2 regions of the Streptomyces sp. NPDC006798 genome follow, and region 1 is predicted to be linked to the other one. Evidence: riboswitches for the same ligand, from Rfam matches in the RefSeq annotation. Region 1 holds a riboswitch; the other holds the start of a gene.
The links. A riboswitch is a leader RNA that binds a small molecule or an ion and turns the genes downstream of it on or off. The one in region 1 is predicted to bind S-adenosylmethionine.
Positions count from the first base shown of each region.

Region 2: it holds a riboswitch for S-adenosylmethionine, as region 1 does, so the genes downstream of both, thrC (threonine synthase) here and ABZ714_RS31450 (aminotransferase class V-fold PLP-dependent enzyme) in region 1, are expected to answer to the same signal.

Region 1 is NZ_JBEYIS010000070.1:12,896-19,675, reverse strand. Features, by position in the region: gene ABZ714_RS31460 (SLC13 family permease) at 1-199, shown strand, start outside; gene ABZ714_RS31455 (glycerate kinase) at 240-1,457, shown strand; gene ABZ714_RS31450 (aminotransferase class V-fold PLP-dependent enzyme) at 1,391-2,797, opposite strand; SAM riboswitch class IV at 3,010-3,127, opposite strand; gene trpD (anthranilate phosphoribosyltransferase) at 3,614-4,681, opposite strand; gene ABZ714_RS31440 (ubiquinol-cytochrome c reductase cytochrome b subunit) at 4,804-6,495, opposite strand; gene ABZ714_RS31435 (Rieske 2Fe-2S domain-containing protein) at 6,492-6,780, opposite strand, start outside.
Region 2 is NZ_JBEYIS010000002.1:54,926-61,705, forward strand. Features, by position in the region: gene otsB (trehalose-phosphatase) at 1-107, shown strand, start outside; gene ABZ714_RS01415 (trehalose-6-phosphate synthase) at 583-2,010, opposite strand; gene ABZ714_RS01420 (hypothetical protein) at 2,040-2,636, opposite strand; gene ABZ714_RS01425 (glucosyl-3-phosphoglycerate synthase) at 2,676-3,626, opposite strand; SAM riboswitch class I at 3,827-3,991, shown strand; gene thrC (threonine synthase) at 4,009-5,316, shown strand; gene ABZ714_RS01435 (MoaD/ThiS family protein) at 5,481-5,759, shown strand; gene ABZ714_RS01440 (cold-shock protein) at 6,311-6,514, shown strand.

The DNA.
Region 1 (6,780 bases):
GGCGGCGGCCGGGTTCTGTCACACCCTGCCCGCCTCGGCCAAGCCGGTGACCCTCTACTCCGACATACCGGATATCCCCACCTACACCCCTCGCGATCTGCTGCGGATGTCCGCCTTCCTCGCGCCGCTCACGGCCGCGCTGGTGCTGCTCTTCGCGGTGGCCGTCTGGCCGCTGGTCGGCGTGCCCGTCACCCCCTGAACCTCTTTCACCGCCAGAACCCTCACCTGGAGTTCCCACGATGCTGACCCGAATCGCCGTCGCCCCCAGCGGTTTCAAGGAGTCCCTCTCCGCCCAGTCCGCCGCCGAGGCCATCGCCGCGGGCGTCCGCCGGGTGATCCCCGACGCGGAGATCGACCTGATCCCGCTGGTCGACGGCGGCGAGGGCACCGCCGAGGCGCTGGCCGCCGCGTCCGGCGGACGGCTGGTCCGGCTGAACGCCACCGGCCCCACCGGCCGGCCCGTCGCCACCCACTTCGCGATGCTCGACAAGTACACGGCCGTGGTCGAGATGGCCGCCGTCGCCGGTCTGTCGCTGGTGCCCCGGGTCCTGCGCGACCCCGGCGCCACCACGACCTACGGCGTCGGTGAGCTGATCCGCGCCGCCCTCGACGAGGGCGCCCGGGAGATCCTGGTGGGCTGCGGCGACTCCGGCACCTCCGACGGCGGCGCCGGTGCCCTCCAGGCGCTGGGCGCCCGGCTGCTGGACGCGGACGGCGTGGAGCTGCCGTACGGCGGCGGCGAACTGCTGCGGCTCGACCGGATCGACGTCTCCGGCCTCGACCCCCGGCTGCGCAGGACCGACATCCGGGTCGCCTGCAACCCGTTCAACGTGCTCTGCGGGGAGCGGGGCGTCGCCCGGGTCTTCGGACCGCAGAAGGGCGCCACGCCCGAGCAGGTCGAACAGCTCTCGGCGGCGCTGGAGCACTGGGCGGACGTCCTCACCCGCGATCTGAAGGTCCGGGCCGATCTGTACGAGGGCCCGGGCACGGGCGCCTCCGGCGGCCTCGGCGCCGGGCTCGCGGCGCTCGGCGCGGCGCTGCTGCCCCGGTTCGAGGTGCTGCTCGACCATCTCGACCTCGACGCCCGGCTGGCCCGGGCCGATCTCGTCCTCACCGCGGAGGGGGCGCTGGACCACCAGACCACCCGCGGCAAGGTCCCGGCCGAGGTCGCCCGGCGCGCCAAGCGGTACGGGCGTCCCGTACTGGCCCTGGCGGGCACCATCGGGGAGGGCGCGCACCAGGTGCGGTCGGCCGGGGTGGACGCGTACAGCGCCATCCTGCCCGCGCCCGTCACCCTCTCCGAGGCGCTCGGCCGCGGCGGGGAGTTCCTCGCCGACGCGACCGAGCGGGCGCTGCGGATGGTGCTGATCGGGACCCGGATCCCGGAGCGTCAGCCGGTCGGCGCGGCGGCCGGACCCGTCGGGTCGGGCACACAGCGGCCGTCCTCGGTCCGGTAGTTCCACCGGGCGCCGTCCGTGACCAGCTCACGGACGGCCCGGACGAACCGCTCCACGTGCTCGTCGGGGGTACCGGCGCCGAAGCTCACCCGGATCGCGTTGAGGGACCGCTCCCCCGGCTCGGCCTCGGGGGCGCCGCACTCCCCCGGGTCCTGCGGGTCGCTGCCCAGCAGGGTACGGACCAGGGGGTGGGCGCAGAACAGTCCGTCCCGGACCCCGATGCCGTACTCGGCGGAGAGCGCGGCGGCGAAGTGCGAGCTGTTCCAGCCCTCCACCACGAACGAGATCACGCCGACCCGGGGGGCGTCGTCGCCGAACAGGGAGAGGACCTTGACCTCGGGCACCTCGGCGAGCCCGGCCCTGACCCGGGCCACCAGCGACTGCTCCCGCTCCACCAGACCGTCGAAACCGGCCTCGGTGAGGGCGCGGCAGGCGGCGGCGATCGCGTAGACGCCGATCACATTCGGCGAACCGGCCTCGTGGCGGGCGGCCGTGGTGTGCCACTCCACCTCGACCCCGCCGTCGGCCCGGCGGGCCACCTTGCGGGAGGCGCCGCCGCCCGCGAGATACGGCTCGGCGGCGGTCAGCCAGTCCGCGCGGCCCGCGAGCACCCCGGACCCGAAGGGGGCGTACAGCTTGTGCCCGGAGAAGGCGACCCAGTCCACGTCCAGCTCCTGGACCGACACCGGGTGGTGCGGCGCGAGCTGGGCCGCGTCCAGCACGATCCGGGCGCCGTGGGCGTGCGCGGCGGCGGCCAGCTCCCGTACCGGCCACAGCTCACCGGTCACATTGGACGCACCCGTCACACAGACCAGCGCCGGGCCGTACGGCTCCCGGTCCGCCAGCGCCCGCTCCAGGGTCGTCACGGCCTCGTCGGGGGTGCGCGGCGCGTTGAGATAGGTGACCCGGGCGTCCCGCCAGGGCAGCAGCGACGCGTGGTGCTCGGTCTCGAAGACGAACACCTGGCAGTCGGCGGGCAGCACGGCGGCCAGCAGATTGAGCGAGTCCGTGGTGGACCGGGTGAAGACGACCTGGTCGCTCTCCCGGCAGTCGAGGAACTCGGCGACCGTGCGGCGGCTGCTCTCGAAGAGGTCGGTGGAGAGCTGCGAGAGGTACCCGGCGCCCCGGTGGACACTGCCGTAGTACGGGGCGTACGCGGCGACGTCGTCCCACACCCGGCGCAGGGCGGGGGCGCTGGCTGCGTAGTCGAGGGCGGCGTACGTGACCTCGCCACCGGTGACCAGCGGCACGGTGACATCGGAGCCGAGGACGGCCAGCGGCTCGGTGGCGGCGGTGGAGCCGGTGGCGGTACAGGAGACGGCGGGCACGGATGCGGACATGACGGAACTCCCGGGCGGGGCAGGCGGAATGGAGGCATAAGGCTCCGTACGACACACGCCATGACACGGCCACACGCCCTGACGACGGGGCCGGGGGGTGGGTTAGCGGCGGGGTACGGAGGATGTGCGGGAAGAAGGGGCTTCGAGCCCTATCGCATTCGCTTGCTCACGAGACTGCTCCCTTGAGGACCAGGACCCCAGGGTGACGCAGGGGTCCGCGCTTGCCGCGGACCTCGCTGCCCACGGCCTGGTCTTCACCCGGGGCACCCCGCCACGGACGGAGGGTTGCCGGACAGCGGGCCGGGGCCGTAGTCGCTGTCGCTCATGACCTGCGCGAAACGGTATGCGACGCGGGCGACGGCCGCAAGCCTGTCCGCAATCCGGACGCGGAGTCCCTGCGGGGCGCCGCGGGGACGGGCGCGCCGTTTCGATGACCCTTGAGTGCCGACCTCGCCCCGTCTGTGGTTGCCCGCGCAGTTCCCCGCGCCCCTGGTTGCCCTCCTGATCGCCCTCACAGAAAGGCGGGTCCCCCTTTTCAGGGGCGGCGCCGGGGAGAGCCTTTAGGGACGCGGGGAACTGCGCGACCAGCCACCCACCGGCGCGCGGTCGCCCGACAACACCCGCCCGGCCGGGCGGAGGGCGTGGGCCTCACCCGGAGGGCCGAGGCGCTGGGGGTCCCCTCATCGCCGAAGCCATAGGTTGGGGGTCCCCCCGTCGCCGAAGGCACAGGGGGAGGAACTGCGCGACAAGCCACAGGCGGGCCGCGGGCGCGACTGATACACCGGCCCGGCAGGGCAGAGCGCCCCCGGAGAAAAGCTACGCGCGCGTCGTCGCGCGGACCCAGTTCTCCAGGGTGTTCGCCGCCGCGCCGGAGTCGAGGGACTCCGCCGCGCGCGCGATGCCCGCCGCGATCTGTTCCGTCAGCCCCGCGTCCGTCGGCGCCAGCGCCACCAGCGCCGCCGCCGCGTTGAGCAGGACGGCGTCCCGGACCGGGCCCCGCTCCCCGGCCAGCAGCCGCCGGGCGACATCCGCGTTGTACGACGCGTCCGCGCCTCGGAGCGCTTCGACGGGGACCAGGTCGATCCCCACGTCCCGGGGGTCGAAGGCCTCCTCGCGGACCGTGCCGTCGCGGACGATCCACACCCGGGACGTCGCGGTCGTGGTCAGCTCGTCCAGTCCGTCGTCGCCGCGGAACACCAGCGCCGACGAGCCCCGCTCGGCGAGCACCCCGGCCATGATGGGGGCCATCCGGGCGTCGGCGACCCCGGTGGCCTGGGCCTGGACGCGGGCGGGGTTGGTCAGCGGGCCGAGGAAGTTGAAGGTGGTGCGGATGCCGAGTTCCTTGCGCGCCGCGGCCACGTACCGCAGTGCCGGATGGAACTTGACCGCGAAGCAGAAGGTGATGCCCGCCTCGCCGGCGACCTCGGCCACCCGCCGGGGGGTCAGCTCCAGATTGACCCCGAGCTTCTCCAGTACGTCGGACGCCCCGGACGCGCTGGACGCGGCGCGGTTGCCGTGCTTGACGACCTTCGCGCCGGTCCCGGCGACGACGATCGACGCCATGGTGGAGATATTGACGGTCTTGGCGCCGTCGCCGCCGGTGCCGACGATATCGACGCTGGGGCCCGGTACCTCGATCAGATTGGCGTGCTCGTACATGGTGCGGACCAGGCCGGAGATCTCCGCGACCGTCTCGCCCTTGGCCCGCAGCGCGACCGCGAATCCGGCGATCTGGGCGTCGGTCGCCTCCCCGCTCAGGATCCGGTCCATCGCCCAGGCCGTGGCGTCGGCGCTCTGGTCGTGGTGGCCGAGCAGGGATTCGATGACGGCCGGCCAGGAGTGAGCCGCCACGCTGTCGCCGCCGACCGGGGTCACAACGTTCATGGTCCGCTCCTGGGGTCCATCGCGAATAGGGGGTACGCGTCCCACCCTATCCAGCCCCGGGCACGGCGAAGAGCCCCGTCCGGGCAGTGGACGGGGCTCTTGCCGTGGCGACGCTTCAGCGGTCAGTGCTTGCCGCTGGTGACCTCCTCGTGCTCACCGTGACCATGGCCGTGACCATGGGCGGCGGCGATCTCCTCGTACTCCTCGCGGGTGGCCTTGGGGATCTGGTTCCCCTCGCCGTAGTAGCCCTTGCTGAGCTTCGCGCGGAACTTCTGCGTACGCGAGATCTTCCGGCGGACGCCGTTCTCGTCGACCTCCGGGCCGACCTCGATCGGCTCGTGCTGGACGTGCGTGGTGAGGGTGTGCAGATCCGCCTGGCTGAGCGGCTCGTGCACCTCGATGAACTCACCGTGCGGCAGCCGCTTGATGATGCCGGACTCGCGTCCGTGCAGCACCTTCTCGCGGTCGCGGCGCTGGAGGCCGAGACAGATGCGCTTGGTGATGATGAACGCCAGGACCGGTCCGACGAAGAAGAAGATCCGGACGAACCAGGTGATGGAGTTGATCGACAGGTGGAAGTGGGTGGCGAAGAGGTCGTTGCCACCGCCCGCCAGCATGATGAAGTACGCGAACAGCCACGCCACACCGAAGGCGGTCCGGGTCGGGGCGTTGCGCGGGCGGTCCAGGATGTGGTGCTCGCGCTTGTCGCCGGTGACCCAGGACTCGATGAACGGATAGACCGCGATCGCGCCCAGCACCATCGGGAAGATCACCAGCGGGATGAAGACGCCCAGGGCCAGGGTGTGGCCCCATGCGTTGATCTCCCAGCCGGGCATCACCCGGATGAGTCCTTCGGCGAAGCCCATGTACCAGTCGGGCTGCGCGCCGGTGGAGACCTGGTCGACCCGGTAGGGGCCGACGGACCAGACCGGGTTGAGCGTCGCGATCGCCGCGATCACCGAGATCACACCGAAGACCAGGAAGAAGAAGCCTCCGGCCTTGGCCATGTAGACCGGCAGCAGCGGCATGCCGACGACGTTCTTGTTGGTCCGGCCGGGACCCGCGTACTGGGTGTGCTTGTGGTACACGACGAGGATCAGATGGCCGACCAGCAGGGCCATCATGATGCCGGGCAGCAGCAGGATGTGGATCGAGTAGAACCTGGGCACGAAGTCGTGGCCGGGGAACTCGCCGCCGAACAGGAACATCGAGATGTACGTACCGACGATCGGCACGGACAGGATCGCGCCCTGCATGAAGCGGACACCGGTACCGGAGATCAGGTCGTCCGGGAGCGAGTAACCGGTGAAGCCGGTGAACATGCCCAGGACCAGCAGCAGGAAGCCGAAGAGCCAGTTGACCTCACGCGGCTTGCGGAACGCGCCGGTGAAGAAGACGCGCATCATGTGGACCATCATCGCGGCGACGAAGATCAGCGCGGCCCAGTGGTGGATCTGGCGGATCAGCAGACCGCCGCGGACGTCGAAGCTGATGTCCATGGTCGAGGCGAACGCCTCGGACACCTTCACGCCCTGGAGGGGCACATAGCTGCCCTCGTAGACGATCTCGTTCATCGACGGGTTGAAGAACAGCGTCAGATACACACCCGTGAGGATGATGATCACAAAGCTGTAGAGGCAGATCTCGCCGAGCATGAAGGACCAGTGGTCCGGGAAGATCTTCCGCATGTTGGCCTTGGCCAGGGAGTAGATCCCCAGCCGGCCGTCGGCCCAGTCCGCGACCCGCTCGCCCGCGGGCGCCTTGCGGTCGTTCGCCGGGGGCTGCGTGTTCTCGGGGTTGTTCGTAGTACTCATCCGCGCTCCCAGAAGGCGGCACCGACGGGCTCTTCGAAGTCGCCGAGCGCCTGGAGGTTCCCCTCGGCGTTCACACCGATCCGCAGCTGCGGAAGCGGGTGACCCGCCGGGCCGAAGATGACCCGGGCGCCGTCGGAGAGGTCGAAGGTGGATTGGTGACACGGGCAGAGCACGTGATGCGTCTGCTGCTCGTAGAGGCTGATCGGGCAGCCGACGTGGGTGCAGACCTTGGAGAAGGCCACGATGCCGTCGTGCGACCAGTCCAGCTCGCGCTTGTCCTTGATG
Region 2 (6,780 bases), on a different contig from region 1:
GTACGGAGGTCACGGACCTGGCCGACCGCGCGGACATCCTCCTCGCGGGCCCGCGCGAGGTCGTCGCCTTCCTGGACACCCTCGCGACGGAGCTGCCCTCCCGCTGACTCCCCCGGGCGCCGCCGACTCGGAGACCCTCGCGTGCCGCCCCGGCCAAACCCGGGCGCGCCCGGCGACTACTGCTTGTTCCCGGTCTTCGGACCGTGGGTGGCGTGTCTCGCAGTTCCCCGAGCCCCTGGTTGTCCTCCTCACCGCCCTCGTAAAGAGGCGGCGCCCTCCTACCAAGGGCCTGGCCTCTCTTCAGGGGCGGCGCCCGGACGGGCATTTAGGGGCGCGGGGAACTGCGCGAGCAACCCACCACGGTCCGCAGACCGGGGAAAACCTGCGGACGCCGGGCGCGGCGGGCATTTAGGGGCGCGGGGAACTGCGCGACAAGCCACAGACCGCGCGCGGTCGCCCGACAACCTTCGCCCGGCTGGGCGGACGGCGCGGGACCTCACCCGGAGAGCCGAGGCACCGGGGGTCCCCCCATCGCCGAAGGGACCGTGGCCGCCCGAGCGCCCTTGGGAAGGGGACCCGGGGTCAACCCGTGAGCGCCTCCAGCTGGTCGAGGAACCAGCGGGACGGGGGAAGCGCCGTCGCCGCCGACGCCAGGCGGGCCGTGCGGTCCGCGCGGACCTCCGCCGGGAGCGTCAGGGCCTCGTGCAGCGCGCCCGCCGTGGCGATCACGTCGTACGGGTTCACCACCAGCGCGTCCGCGCCCAACTCCTCGTACGCCCCCGCCTCGCGGGAGAGGACGAGCGCGCAGCCCGCGTCGGAGACGACGGGGATCTCCTTGGCGACGAGGTTCATTCCGTCGCGGATCGGGTTGACGAGGGCCACGTCGGCGAGCCGGTACGCCGCGAGGGAGCGGGCGAAGTCGTCCTTCACGTGGAGGACGACGGGCGTCCAGCCCGGGACCCCGTACTCCTCGTTGATCGCGTCGGCGAGCCGCTGGACCTCCGCCGTGTAGTCGCGGTAGACCGCGAGGTCCTGGCGGGACGGGTAGGCGAAGGCGATATGGACGACGCGTTCGTGCCATTCGGGCCGGGTCGCCAGCAGATGGCGGTAGGCGAGGAGCCCTCGGACGATGTTCTTCGACAGCTCCGTGCGATCGACCCGGACGATCGTCTTCCGGTCGGCGCCGCCGATCTGTTCGCGCAGGGCGGCCAGGCGTTCGTCGACATCGGGCCGGTGGGCCCGTTCGCGCAGGAAGCCGGCGTCGGCGCCGAGGCCGTGGACCCCGGTCCGGGTGCCTTTGAGGGCGTCGGGGCCGAGGATCTCCGTACAGCAGGCGGTGAAGGCGTCGGCCCAGCGGCGGGTGAGGAAGCAGGTGCGGTCGGCGCCGGTGAGTCCGCGCAGGAGTTGTTCGGCGATGTCGTCGGGGAGGAGGCGGAAGTAGTCCGGCGGGGCCCACGGGGTGTGGGTGAAGTGGCCGATCCGCAGGTCGGGGCGGAGTTCGCGGAGGAGTCCGGGGACGAGAGCGAGGTGGTAGTCCTGGACGAGGACGGCCGCCCCGTCGGCGGCCCGTTCGGCGAGGGCTTCGGCGAAGGCGCGGTTGTACGTCTCGTACGCCCGCCACCGCCGCCGGAACTCGTCGTCGAAGACGGGCTCCAGCGGCGTCTGGTAGAGCATGTGGTGGACAAACCAGAGCACCGAGTTGGCGATGCCGTTGTACGCGTCGGCGTGAATGTCCGGATCGATGTCCAGCATCAGGACGCCGGGCTCGGCGGTGCCGCGCCGGACGGCCTCGCGGTCGCCGTCGCCGAGGGCGGAGCAGACCCAGAGGGAGTCGTCGCGGGCGCCGATGGCGGAGAGCCCGGAGACGACGCCTCCGCCGCCCCGTCTGGCGTCGAGTCCGCCGTCGTCACGGAGGGTGTACGAGACGGGCCCCCGGTTGGAGGCGACGAGAACACGGGCGCGGGCGGGAGCGTGGGCGTCGGCCGGGCCGGCCGGGGGCTGGGGGACCATGATGTGGCCTTAGCCTTCCGCGCGCCGGGTCAAACGTCCGTTCGGCCGTCGTGGCGCGGTTCACGCCGTCCGCGTACGGCGGCGACGGCGACCACTCCGGCGGCGGCGAGGGCGACCCCGAGGCCGCCGAGCAGCCAGAGGCGTTCGGGCCCTTCGTCCCGGCCGGTGGGGGCGAGGGTGGGGGCGTGCCCGGGCGCCTCGGGCACCCCGGCGGCGACGGTCTCACCGGCCCCCGCGACCGGTCCGGCCTGCCCGGCCGTACGGGCGGACGCGGAGGCGGCGGCGGTCTCCGTCCCGCCGGGACCGCTCGCGGCGACCGGCTCCGTCCCGCTACGCGCACCCGGGGGCGCCCCGGCCTGGGGCGCCGCCGCGCCCGCGACCGCCGCGACGACCAGGACCAGGAGGGCGAGCAGCCCGGCGAGGCGCAGGCCCCGGCGGCGGCGCCGGGGCGGGGCGCCCCGGGTGCCCCTGGGGCCGCGGCCGGCGGACGGCCTCCGGTACGGCGTCCGGCCGTGCGGGATACGGGCGACCCTCGGCACGCGGGGCCGGGCCGCGCCGGGAACGGCGGCGGGGGCGGGCACGGCCGACGACGGATTCCGGGGCTGGGCAATGCGGGCATAAACCATACATAGGATATTCAGCCCCGATTACCGGAAAAGTGCGCCTTATGCCGCGCGACGCGCCGCATACTCACCGATCTCGCGCATCGGCGGGCGCTCCACGGTGTCCACCTCGTGGGTCACCGGCACGAACCCCCGCTCGCCCCGGTCGAACTGGGTCAGCGACGGCCGGACCAAATGTCCCCGGGAGAGTCGCAGTTGCGCCGTACGGTAGATCGCCGCCGCCATCCGGCCGAGCGCCCGGCCGTCCTGGTGGCGGTGTTTGCGGGAGCCGACGTCCACCTGGGCCAGCGCGTCCAGGCCCACCGTGTGCAGCGCGTCGACCAGCAGCGCCAGCTCCACCCCGTAGCCCACGGGGAACGGCAGCCGCTCCAGCAGGGAGCGGCGGGCCGCGTACTCCCCGCCCAGCGGCTGGACGAACCCGGCCAGCGACGGCCAGTGCAGATTGAGCAGCGGGCGGGCCACCAGCTCGGTCACCCGGCCGCCCTGCCCCGGGGCCTCCCCCAGCGGGCGGTCGTACATCGCCTTCACGAACTGCACATCGGGGTCGGTGAGCAGCGGTCCGACGATCCCGGAGACGAAGTCCGCCGAGAAGTCCCGCAGATCCGCGTCGACGAAGCAGACGATGTCGCCCCGGGTCACCATCAGGGACCGCCACAGCACCTCGCCCTTGCCGGGCAGGGCCGGTATCCGGGGCAGGATCGCGTCCCGGTGCACCACCCGCGCGCCCGCCGCCGCCGCGACCTGTGCCGTCCGGTCGGTCGAGCCGGAGTCGATCACCACCAGCTCGTCGACGAGCGGGATCCGCTCCATCAGCTCACGGCGGATGACGGTGACGATGTCCCCGACCGTGGCCTCCTCGTCGAGCGCGGGCAGTACGACGCTCACCGTCGGCGACGGGTTGGCCGACCGCTTGGCGGCGAGCAGCCGGGACGGCGGACGGTCCGCCGCCGACCAGGTACGCGTCGCCAGCCAGCGCTCTACCTCTTCGAGCACGTGCCCTACTCCTCAGTCACTCGTCGTCACTCGTCGTCGCCGGCCGTCCGTCCGGCCGCCCCGCGCCGGGGCGCTGACCGGGGCATGTGATCCATCTCGCGGTACGGACGACTATCTCAACCCTCCGGGCCTTCGGTTACAGTCTTGAACAACGCGTACGCCGGTCGCATGCCGGGGTCCCGCGTCCCACAATCGAATACCGCTCATCCAGAGGGGCAGAGGGATACGGCCCGTTGAAGCCCCGGCAACCCTCCAGCCGGTCTCCGTCGCCGCGGCGCGCACAGCGCGCGGGCGCCGCGAGGCTCCCGGCTCGGGAAGGTGCCAAATCCGTCTCATGGCGAGATGCGCCATGAGGAAGATGAGGAGAAAGGGCCTCGCCTCCATGGCTGCGCAGACTGTCGCAAGCACCGCACACACCACCACCGCCGACACCGCCCCGGTGGACCTCGGCACCGCCGTCGCCCTCTCCTGTCGCGAGTGCGGCGAGCGCACCCCCCTCGGCCCCGTCTTCGCCTGTGCCGCCTGTTTCGGCCCGCTGGAGGTGGCGTACGAGCTGCCCGCCGGTGACCCGGAGGCGCTGCGGAAGGCGATCGAGGCCGGACCGGAGAACATCTGGCGGTACGCGCCGCTGCTGCCCGTCCCCGCCGACGTGGCCACCAAGCCGAACCTGAACCCCGGGTTCACCCAGCTGATCAAGGCCGACCGGCTCGCCGCCGAGCTGGGCGTCACCGGTGAGCTGTACGTGAAGGACGACTCCGGCAACCCGACCCACTCCTTCAAGGACCGGGTCGTCGCGATCGCCGTCGAGGCCGCCCGCGCCTTCGGCTTCACCACCCTCTCCTGCTCCTCCACCGGCAACCTCGCGGGCGCCGTCGGCGCCGCCGCCGCCCGGGCCGGATTCCGCTCCTGCGTCTTCATCCCGCACGACCTGGAGCAGGGCAAGGTCGTCATGGCCGCCGTCTACGGCGGCGACCTGGTCGGCATCGAGGGCACGTACGACGATGTGAACCGTTTCTGCTCCGAGCTGATCGGCGACCCGATCGGCGAGGGCTGGGGCTTCACCAACGTCAATCTGCGGCCGTACTACGCCGAGGGCTCCAAGACCCTGGCGTACGAGATCTGCGAGCAGCTCGGCTGGCGGATCCCGGACCAGATCGTCATCCCGGTCGCCTCCGGCTCCCAGCTCACCAAGATCGACAAGGGGCTCAAGGAGCTGATCGGCCTCGGACTGGTCGAGGACAAGCCGTACCGGATCTTCGCCGCGCAGGCCGAGGGCTGCTCCCCGGTCTCCGCCGCCTTCAAGGCCGGACACGACGTGGTACGCCCCGTGAAGCCGGACACCATCGTCAAGTCGCTGGCCATCGGCAACCCGGCCGACGGGCCGTACGTCCTCGACATCGCCCGGCGCACCGGCGGCGCGGTGGAGGACGTCACCGACGAGCAGGTGGTCGAGGGGATCAAGCTGCTCGCCAGGACCGAGGGCGTCTTCGCCGAGACCGCGGGCGGGGTGACCGTGGGCGTGGCGAAGAAGCTGCTGGCAGCCGGGGTGCTCGACCCGGCGCTGACCACCGTCGTCATCAACACCGGCGACGGGCTGAAGACGCTGGACGCGGTCTCCCCGACCACCGGGCCCACCGCCGTCATCCGGCCGAGCCTGGACGCGTTCCGCGAGGCGGGCCTGGCAGGCTGACGGTCCCCGGCCGGCCCCGACCTGTCGCGGGCCGGTCCAGGGCCGGTTCGCGGGCCGGTCCGGCCCCCGGGCCCGGCCCCGGGCCGACCACGCCGCCGGGCGACCCGCCCCACTCCCCCGTACCGCTTCCGTACCGCTCCCGTCCGAGGAAGGCCCCACTCACCATGAGCGTCAGCGTCCGCATCCCGACCATCCTGCGCACCTACACCGACGGCAAGGCCGAGGTGGCCGCCGAGGGCGCCACCCTCGCCGAGGTCATCGCCGACCTGGAGAAGAACCACACGGGGATCGCCGCCCGGGTCCTCGACGACCAGGGCAAGCTGCGCCGCTTCGTCAATGTCTACGTCAACGACGACGACGTCCGGTTCGAGCAGGGCCTGGAGACCGCCACGCCCGACGGCGCCGGGATCTCGATCATCCCCGCCGTGGCCGGCGGCTGCTGAACCCGCGAACCCGCCCGTCCGGCGGGCGTACGGGGCCGGGCGCACCCGCCCGCCGGACGCGCCGGGGACGGAACGCGCCGGGGTGAGCGCCCCGCGCGCTGCCGTACGCCCCCGGACACGGTCCGTGTCCTGAACCCCCCGGCGCATGACCCTCAGTAATGGGAATGGCCCCCTCCGTAAGAGATCCGGAGGGGGCCATTCTGCATGGTTGAGCACGCTAGAGTTGGGGAACGCCCCGCAATCCGGCATCAGTGGCCAGGTATGAGAATGCGCCCGGGCTCGATAAGAAGCAGCCAATGTCTGGCATCGCTCTGTCTCATAGGTTCCTTTTGTCCGGCCGGATTTGCCCCGGAATTCCATAAATTCAGGCCAATTACCCGATAGTAGCCTTCAGGATTTCTCGTCCGATTGACCTGTTGCAGAGGGCAGTTGTGCAGATACATTCAGCCGCGGTCGACGCGTTCCGGCGCACTCTGTGAGGTCCGGTGAGGTCTGACCCAGGGTCCGCGAGGTGCGGTCCTGTGCAAGGGCCAGTAATAGGGGAGTTAGGCATGGCTCAGGGCACCGTCAAGTGGTTCAACGCGGAGAAGGGCTACGGCTTCATCGCGGTCGACGGTGGTGCGGATGTTTTCGTCCACTACAGCGCGATTCAGATGGACGGCTACCGCACCCTGGAGGAGGGGCAGCGGGTCGAGTTCGAGATCTCGCAGGGTCAGAAGGGTCCGCAGGCCGACATGGTCAAGCTCGCGGTCTGACCGACCGTCCGCCGCGCGCACGCGTCACCGGCGCACGCACGCACCGAACAGGGTCCGCACCCCGCTCGCCGGGGTGCGGACCCTCGCGTTTTCCCGCCCCGGGCGGCCCTGCGGCGCCCCCGCGGCCCCCCGTCCCCCACTGGCCGGTACCCCCTTGCCCCACCCACAGGCGCTTGCACTCTCGGGGGTCGAGTGCTAATCATTGGCGTTAGCACTCTCCGGGTGAGAGTGCTACTGAAGGACCGAGTCGGTGAGGTCCGCCGACC